Regions from separate parts of the Lysinibacillus sp. JNUCC-52 genome, predicted to be linked through region 1. Evidence: a T-box and tRNA genes for the amino acid it is inferred to sense, from the RefSeq annotation. Region 1 holds a T-box; the other regions hold tRNA genes.
What was found. The T-box of region 1 lies ahead of JNUCC52_RS20575 (valine--tRNA ligase). A T-box ahead of a tRNA ligase gene usually reads a tRNA of that ligase, here a tRNA-Val.
Positions count from the first base shown of each region.

Region 2: it encodes a tRNA-Val, which carries the amino acid that the T-box ahead of JNUCC52_RS20575 (valine--tRNA ligase) is inferred to sense. The anticodon was not compared.
Region 3: it encodes a tRNA-Val, which carries the amino acid that the T-box ahead of JNUCC52_RS20575 (valine--tRNA ligase) is inferred to sense. The anticodon was not compared.
Region 4: it encodes a tRNA-Val, which carries the amino acid that the T-box ahead of JNUCC52_RS20575 (valine--tRNA ligase) is inferred to sense. The anticodon was not compared.

Region 1 covers NZ_CP065546.1:4,158,337-4,161,518, reverse strand. The annotation lists gene JNUCC52_RS20575 (valine--tRNA ligase) at 1-1,290, opposite strand, end outside; T-box leader at 1,470-1,793, opposite strand; gene JNUCC52_RS23240 (YszA family small membrane protein) at 1,898-2,092, shown strand; gene JNUCC52_RS20570 (valyl-tRNA synthetase) at 2,069-2,755, opposite strand; gene JNUCC52_RS20565 (SRPBCC family protein) at 2,893-3,182, opposite strand, start outside.
Region 2 covers NZ_CP065546.1:3,796,348-3,799,529, forward strand. The annotation lists rRNA gene JNUCC52_RS18690 (23S ribosomal RNA) at 1-1,464, shown strand, start outside; rRNA gene rrf (5S ribosomal RNA) at 1,567-1,682, shown strand; tRNA gene JNUCC52_RS18700 (tRNA-Val) at 1,693-1,768, shown strand; tRNA gene JNUCC52_RS18705 (tRNA-Thr) at 1,772-1,847, shown strand; tRNA gene JNUCC52_RS18710 (tRNA-Lys) at 1,855-1,930, shown strand; tRNA gene JNUCC52_RS18715 (tRNA-Leu) at 1,956-2,040, shown strand; tRNA gene JNUCC52_RS18720 (tRNA-Gly) at 2,088-2,162, shown strand; tRNA gene JNUCC52_RS18725 (tRNA-Leu) at 2,168-2,256, shown strand; tRNA gene JNUCC52_RS18730 (tRNA-Arg) at 2,272-2,348, shown strand; tRNA gene JNUCC52_RS18735 (tRNA-Pro) at 2,358-2,434, shown strand; tRNA gene JNUCC52_RS18740 (tRNA-Ala) at 2,456-2,531, shown strand; tRNA gene JNUCC52_RS18745 (tRNA-Met) at 2,558-2,631, shown strand; tRNA gene JNUCC52_RS18750 (tRNA-Ile) at 2,639-2,715, shown strand; tRNA gene JNUCC52_RS18755 (tRNA-Ser) at 2,728-2,820, shown strand; tRNA gene JNUCC52_RS18760 (tRNA-Met) at 2,874-2,948, shown strand; tRNA gene JNUCC52_RS18765 (tRNA-Asp) at 2,952-3,027, shown strand; tRNA gene JNUCC52_RS18770 (tRNA-Phe) at 3,065-3,140, shown strand; tRNA gene JNUCC52_RS18775 (tRNA-Gly) at 3,146-3,182, shown strand, end outside.
Region 3 covers NZ_CP065546.1:3,803,661-3,806,842, forward strand. The annotation lists gene JNUCC52_RS18815 (cysteine desulfurase family protein) at 1-1,032, shown strand, start outside; rRNA gene rrf (5S ribosomal RNA) at 1,589-1,704, shown strand; tRNA gene JNUCC52_RS18825 (tRNA-Val) at 1,715-1,790, shown strand; tRNA gene JNUCC52_RS18830 (tRNA-Thr) at 1,794-1,869, shown strand; tRNA gene JNUCC52_RS18835 (tRNA-Lys) at 1,876-1,951, shown strand; tRNA gene JNUCC52_RS18840 (tRNA-Leu) at 1,977-2,061, shown strand; tRNA gene JNUCC52_RS18845 (tRNA-Gly) at 2,109-2,183, shown strand; tRNA gene JNUCC52_RS18850 (tRNA-Leu) at 2,189-2,277, shown strand; tRNA gene JNUCC52_RS18855 (tRNA-Arg) at 2,293-2,369, shown strand; tRNA gene JNUCC52_RS18860 (tRNA-Pro) at 2,379-2,455, shown strand; tRNA gene JNUCC52_RS18865 (tRNA-Ala) at 2,477-2,552, shown strand; tRNA gene JNUCC52_RS18870 (tRNA-Met) at 2,579-2,652, shown strand; tRNA gene JNUCC52_RS18875 (tRNA-Ile) at 2,660-2,736, shown strand; tRNA gene JNUCC52_RS18880 (tRNA-Ser) at 2,749-2,841, shown strand; tRNA gene JNUCC52_RS18885 (tRNA-Met) at 2,895-2,969, shown strand; tRNA gene JNUCC52_RS18890 (tRNA-Asp) at 2,973-3,048, shown strand; tRNA gene JNUCC52_RS18895 (tRNA-Phe) at 3,086-3,161, shown strand; tRNA gene JNUCC52_RS18900 (tRNA-Gly) at 3,167-3,182, shown strand, end outside.
Region 4 covers NZ_CP065546.1:2,530,381-2,533,562, forward strand. The annotation lists tRNA gene JNUCC52_RS12475 (tRNA-Glu) at 117-188, opposite strand; tRNA gene JNUCC52_RS12480 (tRNA-Asn) at 190-266, opposite strand; tRNA gene JNUCC52_RS12485 (tRNA-Ile) at 279-352, opposite strand; tRNA gene JNUCC52_RS12490 (tRNA-Gly) at 357-430, opposite strand; tRNA gene JNUCC52_RS12495 (tRNA-Phe) at 434-509, opposite strand; tRNA gene JNUCC52_RS12500 (tRNA-Ser) at 522-614, opposite strand; tRNA gene JNUCC52_RS12505 (tRNA-Ala) at 626-701, opposite strand; tRNA gene JNUCC52_RS12510 (tRNA-Pro) at 715-791, opposite strand; tRNA gene JNUCC52_RS12515 (tRNA-Arg) at 815-891, opposite strand; tRNA gene JNUCC52_RS12520 (tRNA-Leu) at 907-995, opposite strand; tRNA gene JNUCC52_RS12525 (tRNA-Gly) at 1,001-1,075, opposite strand; tRNA gene JNUCC52_RS12530 (tRNA-Leu) at 1,129-1,213, opposite strand; tRNA gene JNUCC52_RS12535 (tRNA-Lys) at 1,222-1,294, opposite strand; tRNA gene JNUCC52_RS12540 (tRNA-Gln) at 1,316-1,390, opposite strand; tRNA gene JNUCC52_RS12545 (tRNA-His) at 1,403-1,478, opposite strand; tRNA gene JNUCC52_RS12550 (tRNA-Trp) at 1,516-1,589, opposite strand; tRNA gene JNUCC52_RS12555 (tRNA-Tyr) at 1,602-1,685, opposite strand; tRNA gene JNUCC52_RS12560 (tRNA-Thr) at 1,695-1,767, opposite strand; tRNA gene JNUCC52_RS12565 (tRNA-Asp) at 1,780-1,852, opposite strand; tRNA gene JNUCC52_RS12570 (tRNA-Met) at 1,859-1,933, opposite strand; tRNA gene JNUCC52_RS12575 (tRNA-Val) at 1,959-2,034, opposite strand; rRNA gene rrf (5S ribosomal RNA) at 2,048-2,163, opposite strand; rRNA gene JNUCC52_RS12585 (23S ribosomal RNA) at 2,233-3,182, opposite strand, start outside.

The sequences.
Region 1 (3,182 bases):
GTAAATCTCACCTGTTTCATTGTGATACCAGGCAGGAATTTGATGTCCCCACCATAGTTGGCGAGAGATACACCAGTCACGGATATTCTCCATCCAACGAGAATATGTGTTTTCAAAACGAGAAGGTACAAAATTCACTTTACCTTCCTCATCTTTTTGAAGCTCTAAAGAAGCATCTGCAAGTGGTTGCATTTTAACGAACCATTGTGCAGATAGGTAAGGTTCAACAACCGCACCAGAACGTTCAGAGTGTCCTACAGAGTGCATATGCTCTTCAATGTTAATTAAGACACCCGCTTCTTGTAAATCTGCTACGATTTGTTTACGACATTCAAAACGATCCATGCCATTATATTTACCAGCAAGTTCATTCATTGTGCCATCTTCATTCATAACAAGAATACGTTCTAAGTTATGGCGGTTACCAACTTCAAAGTCGTTCGGGTCATGGGCTGGAGTCATTTTTACAACGCCTGTACCGAATTCCATATCAACATAATCATCTGCTACGATTGGAATTTCACGACCGACAATCGGTAAAATAACTGTTTTACCAATTAAATGTTGATAACGCTCATCTTTCGGGTGAACTGCTACGCCAGAGTCACCTAGCATTGTTTCGGGGCGAGTTGTTGCCACTTCCACAAAGCCTGAGCCATCTGCTAACGGGTATTTCATATGGTAGAATGCACCTTGAACATCCTGATAGATTACTTCAATATCAGATAAGGCTGTTTTCGCTGCTGGATCCCAGTTAATAATACGCTCCCCGCGATAAATTAAGCCTTTTTCATATAATTGAACGAATACTGTTTTAACTGCATCTGATAGACCTGCATCGAGTGTGAAACGTTCACGAGAGTAGTCTAATGCAAGGCCAAGCTTCGCCCATTGTGCGCGAATGTGTCCAGCATACTCTTCTTTCCACTCCCACGTTTTTTCTAGGAATTTTTCACGTCCTAAATCATAACGTGTAATATTATCTTCACGCAATTTTGCTTCTACTTTTGCTTGAGTTGCAATACCTGCATGGTCCATTCCTGGTAACCAAAGTGCATCATAACCTTGCATACGCTTCATACGGATTAAAATATCTTGTAGCGTTGTATCCCATGCGTGCCCAAGGTGTAATTTACCTGTTACGTTCGGCGGTGGAATAACGATGGAATAAGGTTCTTTTCCGCTTTCAGGTTGTGCTTCGAAAAATTTACCTTGTAACCACCATTCATAGCGACCTGTTTCAATTGATTGTGGATCATATTTCGTTGGCATTGCAATGTTTTCTGTCATATTGTCTCCTCCTGTTGTAAATAATTTTTGACATACGTCAGCTTTGGCAAACTAGATAACCACTCGTCTTGATTTTTTCAGTGTATTCTCACCAAATAAATCCGTGACAATTGCACGTGGCTTATTTACTAAAAAAACCTATACATCTTTTTAGCAAATAAAAAAACTCCTATCGTCTACAAAAGGACGAAGGAGTTTAAGTTCGCGGTACCACCTTTAATTCCAGTATTTTAAGATTAGTACTTTTGCATCCCACAATTCATCATTTAATAAGTGCTCTCTAAATGCCCTTATCATTTCAAAATAATGATATGCTTGATTTACTTAAGCTTATAACAGCTGGCTCTCAATTCGTTAACGGTGTTTAACCGGCTTTAACTACTACTAGTTCACTAAAGCTGCTCAAGGGCTACGTTCAATTACGCACAAATAGAAACTTTTCAGCTACCGTTTCCTCTCTATAATTGCACAAATAATTTACTCTTCCCTGTCATAGCATCCATATTCGATTTTACACATTGTACCGCAATTTCATATATTTTTTCAAGTGATTTCGTTAATTTCAGCTAGTCTTAAAAAGTAAATAGAAAAGGAAGTGACTATTCAAATGCGACGACGTAAGTATAACCCTTGGCTTTTACCACCTTGGCTACGACAATTCCGCTTTTATTGTAGAACAATTATTGTACCGATTTGTGGTTTTCAGTTTATACGTGTCATCATCATTCCAACTTCTGGCGATCTTCTCATCTTATTACTTTTACTACTTCTATGCTATTTACTTTTGAAAGATATCATTTGATACACGAACTTTAAGTGGTGTATAACCTTCTGTTAAATCCCATATCATAGACGGTACTTCATGCCAAGAACTTGATTCTCTCACAGCTGTATGGCTTGAAGATTCTCTAAGGACGATTTTTTGCTCGGCAGGTGCAGCTTGTTTCGGTTTTGCAGTTGCTGCACTAGCTTCTATCGTTGTCGGTTGCTTTACTTGAACAGATTGCGCAACAAATGTAGACTCATCCACTAATTCTTGGGGCGTAGCTTCTACAAGTTTTTCTATAACAGCATCGACTTGTTCGACTACTGGCGTCGATTCGCTAAACGTACTTGTCACTGTCCATTCTAGTTGACACTTTTGATTGGTAAGAATCGGACGAATGTCTTTTATCATTAAGTCCTCAATTGCAGCCTCTTTTGGTAAATCGACATTTAATGGGACTGCATACTCAAAATAACCTGTGTCTCCTTGCACATCAAGCGCATCAATACGGATTAAATCTTCAGCATCCATAAATGTTTGCATGTCTTGAAAATCAAAGCGTACATGTGCTGTAATATGATAAATACCATTTAATCTTAACGAATCTTCTAATTGCATTGACTGCCATTGTGGCTTTATCTGCACAGCCGCAATTTCTGTTGGGCAACCGTACCCTGGAAAACAAAATGTCTCACGCATATTCCATGTTTTCTGTTCGATAATAATCCCTCCCTTTGCATCATATGAATGGCAAGTGGAATATATACTACTCAACTAGCAAGTTAGTGTTCATATAAAAAGCATGCCCGAATTAAAATCAGGCATGCTTTTTATAATTATACGTTAACCATTTTAATTTTATTAGCTACGCGATCCGTTAATACTTGAGTAGCTTTTGGAACGATTGGCTTAAAGATAGGGTTTAATACAGGTCCAGCTAAGCCACCTGCTATAACTTCTAAAAAGCCTGTCATTTTTGTATTGTCTGCATCAATGCTTTCAGCAAGGAAATATCCGTTTCCTGTGAAATTATCTGATAAACCTTTTAAATTGAACGTTACTTTTGATGGTGCTGTCCACTCTAAAATTGTAATTTCTACTTCAACTGTTTTTTTCAGTACGCCAA
Region 2 (3,182 bases), 360 kb from region 1:
AGAAATGGGGGGACGCAGTAGGATAGGGTAAGCGCGCCGTTGGTTGTGCGCGTCCAAGCAGTAAGGCGTGTGTGTAGGCAAATCCGCACACTGTAACGTTGAGCTGTGATGGCGAGTCCGTATGGACGAAGTTCCTGATTTCACACTGCCAAGAAAAGCCTCTATCGAGGTGAGAGGTGCCCGTACCGCAAACCGACACAGGTAGTCGAGGAGAGAATCCTAAGGTGTGCGAGAGAACTCTCGTTAAGGAACTCGGCAAAATGACCCCGTAACTTCGGGAGAAGGGGTGCTCTTGAGCGTGCAAGCGCACGAGAGCCGCAGTGAATAGGCCCAGGCGACTGTTTAGCAAAAACACAGGTCTCTGCAAAACCGTAAGGTGACGTATAGGGGCTGACGCCTGCCCGGTGCTGGAAGGTTAAGAGGAGTGGTTAGCGCAAGCGAAGCTGCGAATTGAAGCCCCAGTAAACGGCGGCCGTAACTATAACGGTCCTAAGGTAGCGAAATTCCTTGTCGGGTAAGTTCCGACCCGCACGAAAGGCGTAACGATCTGGGCACTGTCTCAACGAGAGACTCGGTGAAATTATAGTACCTGTGAAGATGCAGGTTACCCGCGACAGGACGGAAAGACCCCGTGGAGCTTTACTGTAGCCTGATATTGAATTTTGGTACAACTTGTACAGGATAGGTAGGAGCCAGAGATCTCGGAGCGCCAGCTTCGAAGGAGGCGTCGGTGGGATACTACCCTGGTTGTATTGAAATTCTAACCCATGCCCCTTAGCGGGGCAGGAGACAGTGTCAGGCGGACAGTTTGACTGGGGCGGTCGCCTCCTAAAAGGTAACGGAGGCGCCCAAAGGTTCCCTCAGAATGGTTGGAAATCATTCGTAGAGTGTAAAGGCACAAGGGAGCTTGACTGCGAGACCTACAAGTCGAGCAGGGTCGAAAGACGGGCTTAGTGATCCGGTGGTTCCGCATGGAAGGGCCATCGCTCAACGGATAAAAGCTACCCCGGGGATAACAGGCTTATCTCCCCCAAGAGTCCACATCGACGGGGAGGTTTGGCACCTCGATGTCGGCTCATCGCATCCTGGGGCTGTAGTCGGTCCCAAGGGTTGGGCTGTTCGCCCATTAAAGCGGTACGCGAGCTGGGTTCAGAACGTCGTGAGACAGTTCGGTCCCTATCCGTCGTGGGCGTAGGAAATTTGAGAGGAGCTGTCCTTAGTACGAGAGGACCGGGATGGACACACCGCTGGTGTACCAGTTGTCTTGCCAAAGGCATCGCTGGGTAGCTATGTGTGGACGGGATAAGTGCTGAAAGCATCTAAGCATGAAGCCCCCCTCAAGATGAGATTTCCCATTACGCAAGTAAGTAAGATCCCTCAAAGACGATGAGGTAGATAGGTTCGAGGTGGAAGTGTGGTGACACATGGAGCTGACGAATACTAATCGATCGAGGACTTAACCAAAAAAGTTTGAAACATTCAATGAACCGTTTATCCAGTTTTGAAAGAATAACACTTTCAACCTAAGGGTTTCAAGATACGATGTATATTGAAAGCCGTAAATAGTCTAGTGATGATGGCAAAGAGGTCACACCCGTTCCCATACCGAACACGGAAGTTAAGCTCTTTAGCGCCGATGGTAGTTGGGGGCTTCCCCCTGTGAGAGTAGGACGTCGCTAGGCATAATACCCAGGAGGATTAGCTCAGCTGGGAGAGCATCTGCCTTACAAGCAGAGGGTCGGCGGTTCGAGCCCGTCATCCTCCACCATATGCCGGTTTAGCTCAGCAGGTAGAGCAACTGACTTGTAATCAGTAGGTCGTGGGTTCGATTCCTATAGCCGGCACCATTTTTTTGAGCCATTAGCTCAGTTGGTAGAGCATCTGACTTTTAATCAGAGGGTCGAAGGTTCGAGTCCTTCATGGCTCACCATTTTTATAATTGCCAACAATAATATGCGGGTGTGGCGGAATTGGCAGACGCACTAGACTTAGGATCTAGCGCCGCGAGGCGTGGGGGTTCGACTCCCTTCACCCGCACCATTTATTTTTAATTTCATAATTGCCAGGATAAATAATCTTATGCACATGCGGAAGTAGTTCAGTGGTAGAACACCACCTTGCCAAGGTGGGGGTCGCGAGTTCGAACCTCGTCTTCCGCTCCAAATGTGCCGGGGTGGCGGAACTGGCAGACGCACAGGACTTAAAATCCTGCGGTAGGTGACTACCGTGCCGGTTCGATTCCGGCCCTCGGCACCATTTTTTAAATAGTAAGCGCCCGTAGCTCAATTGGATAGAGCGTCTGACTACGGATCAGAAGGTTGTGGGTTCGACTCCTGCCGGGCGCGCCAATAAATGAACGGGAAGTAGCTCAGCTTGGTAGAGCACTTGGTTTGGGACCAAGGGGTCGCAGGTTCGAATCCTGTCTTCCCGACCATTTCCTAACACATATAATTATGGGGCCTTAGCTCAGCTGGGAGAGCGCCTGCCTTGCACGCAGGAGGTCAGCGGTTCGATCCCGCTAGGCTCCACCATAATTTATAACCAGTATAAAGATCCTGGCGGTGTAGCTCAGCTGGCTAGAGCATTCGGTTCATACCCGAAAGGTCGTGGGTTCGACTCCCTCCGCCGCCATCTTAAAGGACCTTTAGCTCAGTTGGTTAGAGCAGACGGCTCATAACCGTCCGGTCGCAGGTTCGAGTCCTGCAAGGTCCACCATTTATATACTACGGAGGTATACCCAAGTCTGGCTGAAGGGATCGGTCTTGAAAACCGACAGGCGGGTAACACCGCGCGGGGGTTCGAATCCCTCTACCTCCTCCAGTTTTTATTTAGTAAATGGTGTGCTAACAACTCGATATAATAAATAGTATTTTCGCGGGGTGGAGCAGTGGTAGCTCGTCGGGCTCATAACCCGAAGGTCGTTGGTTCAAATCCGGCCCCCGCAACCAAATGGTCCCGTGGTGTAGCGGTTAACATGCCTGCCTGTCACGCAGGAGATCGCCGGTTCGATCCCGGTCGGGACCGCCATTTTTTAAATAAGTTGATAACTTAGTAAGAAGTATATGGGTCAGTAGCTCAGTTGGTAGAGCATTAGATTGAAGCTCTAAGTGTCGGCGGTTCGATTCCGTCCTGACCCACCATATACGCGGGTGTAGTTTAATGGTAAAACCTCAGCCTTCCAA
Region 3 (3,182 bases), 350 kb from region 1:
GCAAAACGTTATTATGGAAATAGTGCGAGCTTACACGATTTAGGAGGACAAGCAAATTATTTTGTGGAGCAGGCAAGAACTGTACTAGCCAAAACTCTCGGCGTTGAACGGAATGGGATAATTTTTACTGGGAGCGGCACAGAGGGAAATATACTATCAATTTTGTCACTAGCTTTAGCTGCAAAACAGGGTAAGCATATTATTTCATCCCAGGCTGAACATACATCAGTTCATGCAGCATTAAATACACTTGAAAAAATGGGGTTTGCCATCACGAAATTACCTTTACAGCTAAATGGGTGTATTGATGTAGAACAAGTTCGAAAAGCAATAAGGGAAGATACAGCATTAATAACGATTCAGCATGTAAATTCCGAAATAGGTTCCATCCAACCTGTAGAGGAAATCGTCGAAATAGCAAATAATGCAAATATATTTTTTCATGTGGATTGTGTGCAGTCATTTAGTAAACTAGCAACATATTCATTTAGTGCAAATGTAGATGCGATAACGGTTTCAGCCCATAAAATAGGAGGACCAAAAGGATGTGGGGCTATTTTTATCAATCCGAAAATTCGAGTTCCAGCATTAACGCCTGGTGTAACGCATGAACGAGGTTTACGAGGAGGAACATTAGATACACCTGCCATTGTTGCATTTGCGACAGCTATTGAAAACTATCAATATGAGCGTCAACATTATGAATTACTGCGCCAATATTTACGAAACAATTTACCGTCAACTTGTCAGTTGATTGAATGTAACAATCAACTGCCTAGTATATGCGGCTTGATAATGGAAAAAGTAGAGGGGCAATATGTGTTGTTAAAATTAAACGAAGCAGGTATTTGTATTTCAACGGGGAGTGCTTGTGATATTCACAGTGAGTCTGGTACAAAGGCAATTTTATCAATGGGCTATACGATGGAGGAGGCACGCCAATTTTTTAGAATTTCCTTTGGACCAACAACATCATTTGAAGAAATTGATCAGTTAGTTGCTGCTCTTACTAATGTTTTTGTAAAATACTAAACGGAAATATAAATGTTAGTAAAATATTTTATAAAAAAGCTTTAGATTTTCACTTAGAGTCCCCACTTTCAGTGAAAATCAAAGGCTTTTCTTAAATATGATTAGGAAATACATTGAAGGGTAGAATATTAAAGTTTTTATCTAATATCTATCCAAGTAGTTTCAAATAAAAATCTATTGGGGAAACTGTACACAGGCACATTCGTAATATGCGCGCTTGTTGTGTATCGCTAGACTGCAAAAAGGGTAGTAGTTTTGTTTGTTAGTTTTCTTTAGCATGCTTTTACTATGTGCTTATACGATAAAGTTTTTATTTTTATTAATAAAATGTTTTCTTTTGAAAAAACAATTGCTATAATGATTAGCAGAGCGATAATTTCTCTCACATAACAAAAATATCTTCAAAAAGTAATAATTTCTTTTTTTTATAAAAAAGGGTTGCAATATGTTGATAATCGTTATACAATAATTCTTGTCTTGAAGGACAGGTAAACAACTTCAAAACGACATACATAAAGGTTTCATGAATATGTAGTAAATTAGAAACCAAACATAGTCTAGTGATGATGGCAAAGAGGTCACACCCGTTCCCATACCGAACACGGAAGTTAAGCTCTTTAGCGCCGATGGTAGTTGGGGGCTTCCCCCTGTGAGAGTAGGACGTCGCTAGGCATAATACCCAGGAGGATTAGCTCAGCTGGGAGAGCATCTGCCTTACAAGCAGAGGGTCGGCGGTTCGAGCCCGTCATCCTCCACCATATGCCGGTTTAGCTCAGCAGGTAGAGCAACTGACTTGTAATCAGTAGGTCGTGGGTTCGATTCCTATAGCCGGCACCATTTTTTGAGCCATTAGCTCAGTTGGTAGAGCATCTGACTTTTAATCAGAGGGTCGAAGGTTCGAGTCCTTCATGGCTCACCATTTTTATAATTGCCAACAATAATATGCGGGTGTGGCGGAATTGGCAGACGCACTAGACTTAGGATCTAGCGCCGCGAGGCGTGGGGGTTCGACTCCCTTCACCCGCACCATTTATTTTTAATTTCATAATTGCCAGGATAAATAATCTTATGCACATGCGGAAGTAGTTCAGTGGTAGAACACCACCTTGCCAAGGTGGGGGTCGCGAGTTCGAACCTCGTCTTCCGCTCCAAATGTGCCGGGGTGGCGGAACTGGCAGACGCACAGGACTTAAAATCCTGCGGTAGGTGACTACCGTGCCGGTTCGATTCCGGCCCTCGGCACCATTTTTTAAATAGTAAGCGCCCGTAGCTCAATTGGATAGAGCGTCTGACTACGGATCAGAAGGTTGTGGGTTCGACTCCTGCCGGGCGCGCCAATAAATGAACGGGAAGTAGCTCAGCTTGGTAGAGCACTTGGTTTGGGACCAAGGGGTCGCAGGTTCGAATCCTGTCTTCCCGACCATTTCCTAACAGATATAATTATGGGGCCTTAGCTCAGCTGGGAGAGCGCCTGCCTTGCACGCAGGAGGTCAGCGGTTCGATCCCGCTAGGCTCCACCATAATTTATAACCAGTATAAAGATCCTGGCGGTGTAGCTCAGCTGGCTAGAGCATTCGGTTCATACCCGAAAGGTCGTGGGTTCGACTCCCTCCGCCGCCATCTTAAAGGACCTTTAGCTCAGTTGGTTAGAGCAGACGGCTCATAACCGTCCGGTCGCAGGTTCGAGTCCTGCAAGGTCCACCATTTATATACTACGGAGGTATACCCAAGTCTGGCTGAAGGGATCGGTCTTGAAAACCGACAGGCGGGTAACACCGCGCGGGGGTTCGAATCCCTCTACCTCCTCCAGTTTTTATTTAGTAAATGGTGTGCTAACAACTCGATATAATAAATAGTATTTTCGCGGGGTGGAGCAGTGGTAGCTCGTCGGGCTCATAACCCGAAGGTCGTTGGTTCAAATCCGGCCCCCGCAACCAAATGGTCCCGTGGTGTAGCGGTTAACATGCCTGCCTGTCACGCAGGAGATCGCCGGTTCGATCCCGGTCGGGACCGCCATTTTTTAAATAAGTTGATAGCTTAGTAAGAAGTATATGGGTCAGTAGCTCAGTTGGTAGAGCATTAGATTGAAGCTCTAAGTGTCGGCGGTTCGATTCCGTCCTGACCCACCATATACGCGGGTGTAGTTTAAT
Region 4 (3,182 bases), 1.6 Mb from region 1:
AAATTTAAATCAATAGTCAAAAATTCTCCATCAAAATTTTATAAAAACTAAATGAATAGCTTAAAAAATTACAAAGAAAAAGCATGTAGCAACAATATGCTACATGCTTTACTAGATGACCCCTACGGGATTCGAACCCGTGTTACCGCCGTGAAAGGGCGGTGTCTTAACCGCTTGACCAAGGGGCCATGGCTCCGAAGGCAGGACTCGAACCTGCGACAACCTGATTAACAGTCAGGTGCTACTACCAACTGAGCTACTTCGGAATAATTTTTTAATGGGCCTAAATGGACTCGAACCATCGACCTCACGCTTATCAGGCGTGCGCTCTAACCAGCTGAGCTATAGGCCCTCTTTGGAGCGGGTGATGAGAATCGAACTCACGACATCAGCTTGGAAGGCTGAGGTTTTACCATTAAACTACACCCGCATATGGTGGGTCAGGACGGAATCGAACCGCCGACACTTAGAGCTTCAATCTAATGCTCTACCAACTGAGCTACTGACCCGAAAAAAGAAAATGGAGGAGGTAGAGGGATTCGAACCCCCGCGCGGTGTTACCCGCCTGTCGGTTTTCAAGACCGATCCCTTCAGCCAGACTTGGGTATACCTCCGGAAATAAATATGGTGGAGCCTAGCGGGATCGAACCGCTGACCTCCTGCGTGCAAGGCAGGCGCTCTCCCAGCTGAGCTAAGGCCCCAAATTTTAAAAGATGGTCGGAATGACAGGATTCGAACCTACGACCCCTTGGTCCCAAACCAAGTGCTCTACCAAGCTGAGCTACATTCCGTTACTGTCTATCTTATCTTTTTATGGCGCGCCCGGCAGGAGTCGAACCCACAACCTTCTGATCCGTAGTCAGACGCTCTATCCAATTGAGCTACGGGCGCTTAATATTTAAAAAATGGTGCCGAGGGCCGGAATCGAACCGGCACGGTAGTCACCTACCGCAGGATTTTAAGTCCTGTGCGTCTGCCAGTTCCGCCACCCCGGCACATTTGGAGCGGAAGACGAGGTTCGAACTCGCGACCCCCACCTTGGCAAGGTGGTGTTCTACCACTGAACTACTTCCGCATGTGCATAAGATTATTTATCCTGGCAATTATGTAATTTGTAAATAAAATAAATGGTGCGGGTGAAGGGAGTCGAACCCCCACGCCTTGCGGCGCTAGATCCTAAGTCTAGTGCGTCTGCCAATTCCGCCACACCCGCAAATATGATGAGCCATGAAGGACTCGAACCTTCGACCCTCTGATTAAAAGTCAGATGCTCTACCAACTGAGCTAATGGCTCATATTATTAATAAATGAAAAATGGCTGGGGTACTAGGATTCGAACCTAGGCATGACGGAATCAAAATCCGTTGCCTTACCGCTTGGCTATACCCCAATATTAATTATATGGGGCGACTGATGGGAATCGAACCCACGAATGTCGGAACCACAATCCGATGCGTTAACCACTTCGCCACAACCGCCATATGAACTATAACAGTAGTTTAATCTAAAAAAATTTGGCAGGGGCAGTAGGAATCGAACCCACACCAAAGGTTTTGGAGACCTCTATTCTACCGTTGAACTATGCCCCTAAAATAAAAAACTGGTGGAGGGGGACGGATTCGAACCGCCGAACCCTAAGGAGCGGATTTACAGTCCGCCGCGTTTAGCCACTTCGCTACCCCTCCAAGGGCTGATGCCGGCGATAGGAGTCGAACCCACGACCTACTGATTACAAGTCAGTTGCTCTACCAACTGAGCTACACCGGCAAATAAAAAAGACGGTCCCGACCGGGATCGAACCGGCGATCTCCTGCGTGACAGGCAGGCATGTTAACCGCTACACCACGGGACCATAATTTGGTTGCGGAGACAGGATTTGAACCTGTGACCTTCGGGTTATGAGCCCGACGAGCTACCACTGCTCCACCCCGCGACAATATAATACTTTGATATTAAAATGGTGGAGGATGACGGGCTCGAACCGCCGACCCTCTGCTTGTAAGGCAGATGCTCTCCCAGCTGAGCTAATCCTCCACATAAAAAACAAGCGAAGCGACGTCCTACTCTCACAGGGGGAAGCCCCCAACTACCATCGGCGCTAAAGAGCTTAACTTCCGTGTTCGGTATGGGAACGGGTGTGACCTCTTTGCCATCATCACTTCACTTATTCAGTTGAAAGAACTTATTCTCTCAAAACTGGATAAACGTTTCATTGAATGTTTCAAACTTTTTTTGGTTAAGTCCTCGATCGATTAGTATTCGTCAGCTCCATGTGTCACCACACTTCCACCTCGAACCTATCTACCTCATCGTCTTTGAGGGATCTTACTTACTTGCGTAATGGGAAATCTCATCTTGAGGGGGGCTTCATGCTTAGATGCTTTCAGCACTTATCCCGTCCACACATAGCTACCCAGCGATGCCTTTGGCAAGACAACTGGTACACCAGCGGTGTGTCCATCCCGGTCCTCTCGTACTAAGGACAGCTCCTCTCAAATTTCCTACGCCCACGACGGATAGGGACCGAACTGTCTCACGACGTTCTGAACCCAGCTCGCGTACCGCTTTAATGGGCGAACAGCCCAACCCTTGGGACCGACTACAGCCCCAGGATGCGATGAGCCGACATCGAGGTGCCAAACCTCCCCGTCGATGTGGACTCTTGGGGGAGATAAGCCTGTTATCCCCGGGGTAGCTTTTATCCGTTGAGCGATGGCCCTTCCATGCGGAACCACCGGATCACTAAGCCCGTCTTTCGACCCTGCTCGACTTGTAGGTCTCGCAGTCAAGCTCCCTTGTGCCTTTACACTCTACGAATGATTTCCAACCATTCTGAGGGAACCTTTGGGCGCCTCCGTTACCTTTTAGGAGGCGACCGCCCCAGTCAAACTGTCCGCCTGACACTGTCTCCTGCCCCGCTAAGGGGCATGGGTTAGAATTTCAATACAACCAGGGTAGTATCCCACCGACGCCTCCTTCGAAGCTGGCGCTCCGAGATCTCTGGCTCCTACCTATCCTGTACAAGTTGTACCAAAATTCAATATCAGGCTACAGTAAAGCTCCACGGGGTCTTTCCGTCCTGTCGCGGGTAACCTGCATCTTCACAGGTACTATAATTTCACCGAGTCTCTCGTTGAGACAGTGCCCAGATCGTTACGCCTTTCGTGCGGGTCGGAACTTAC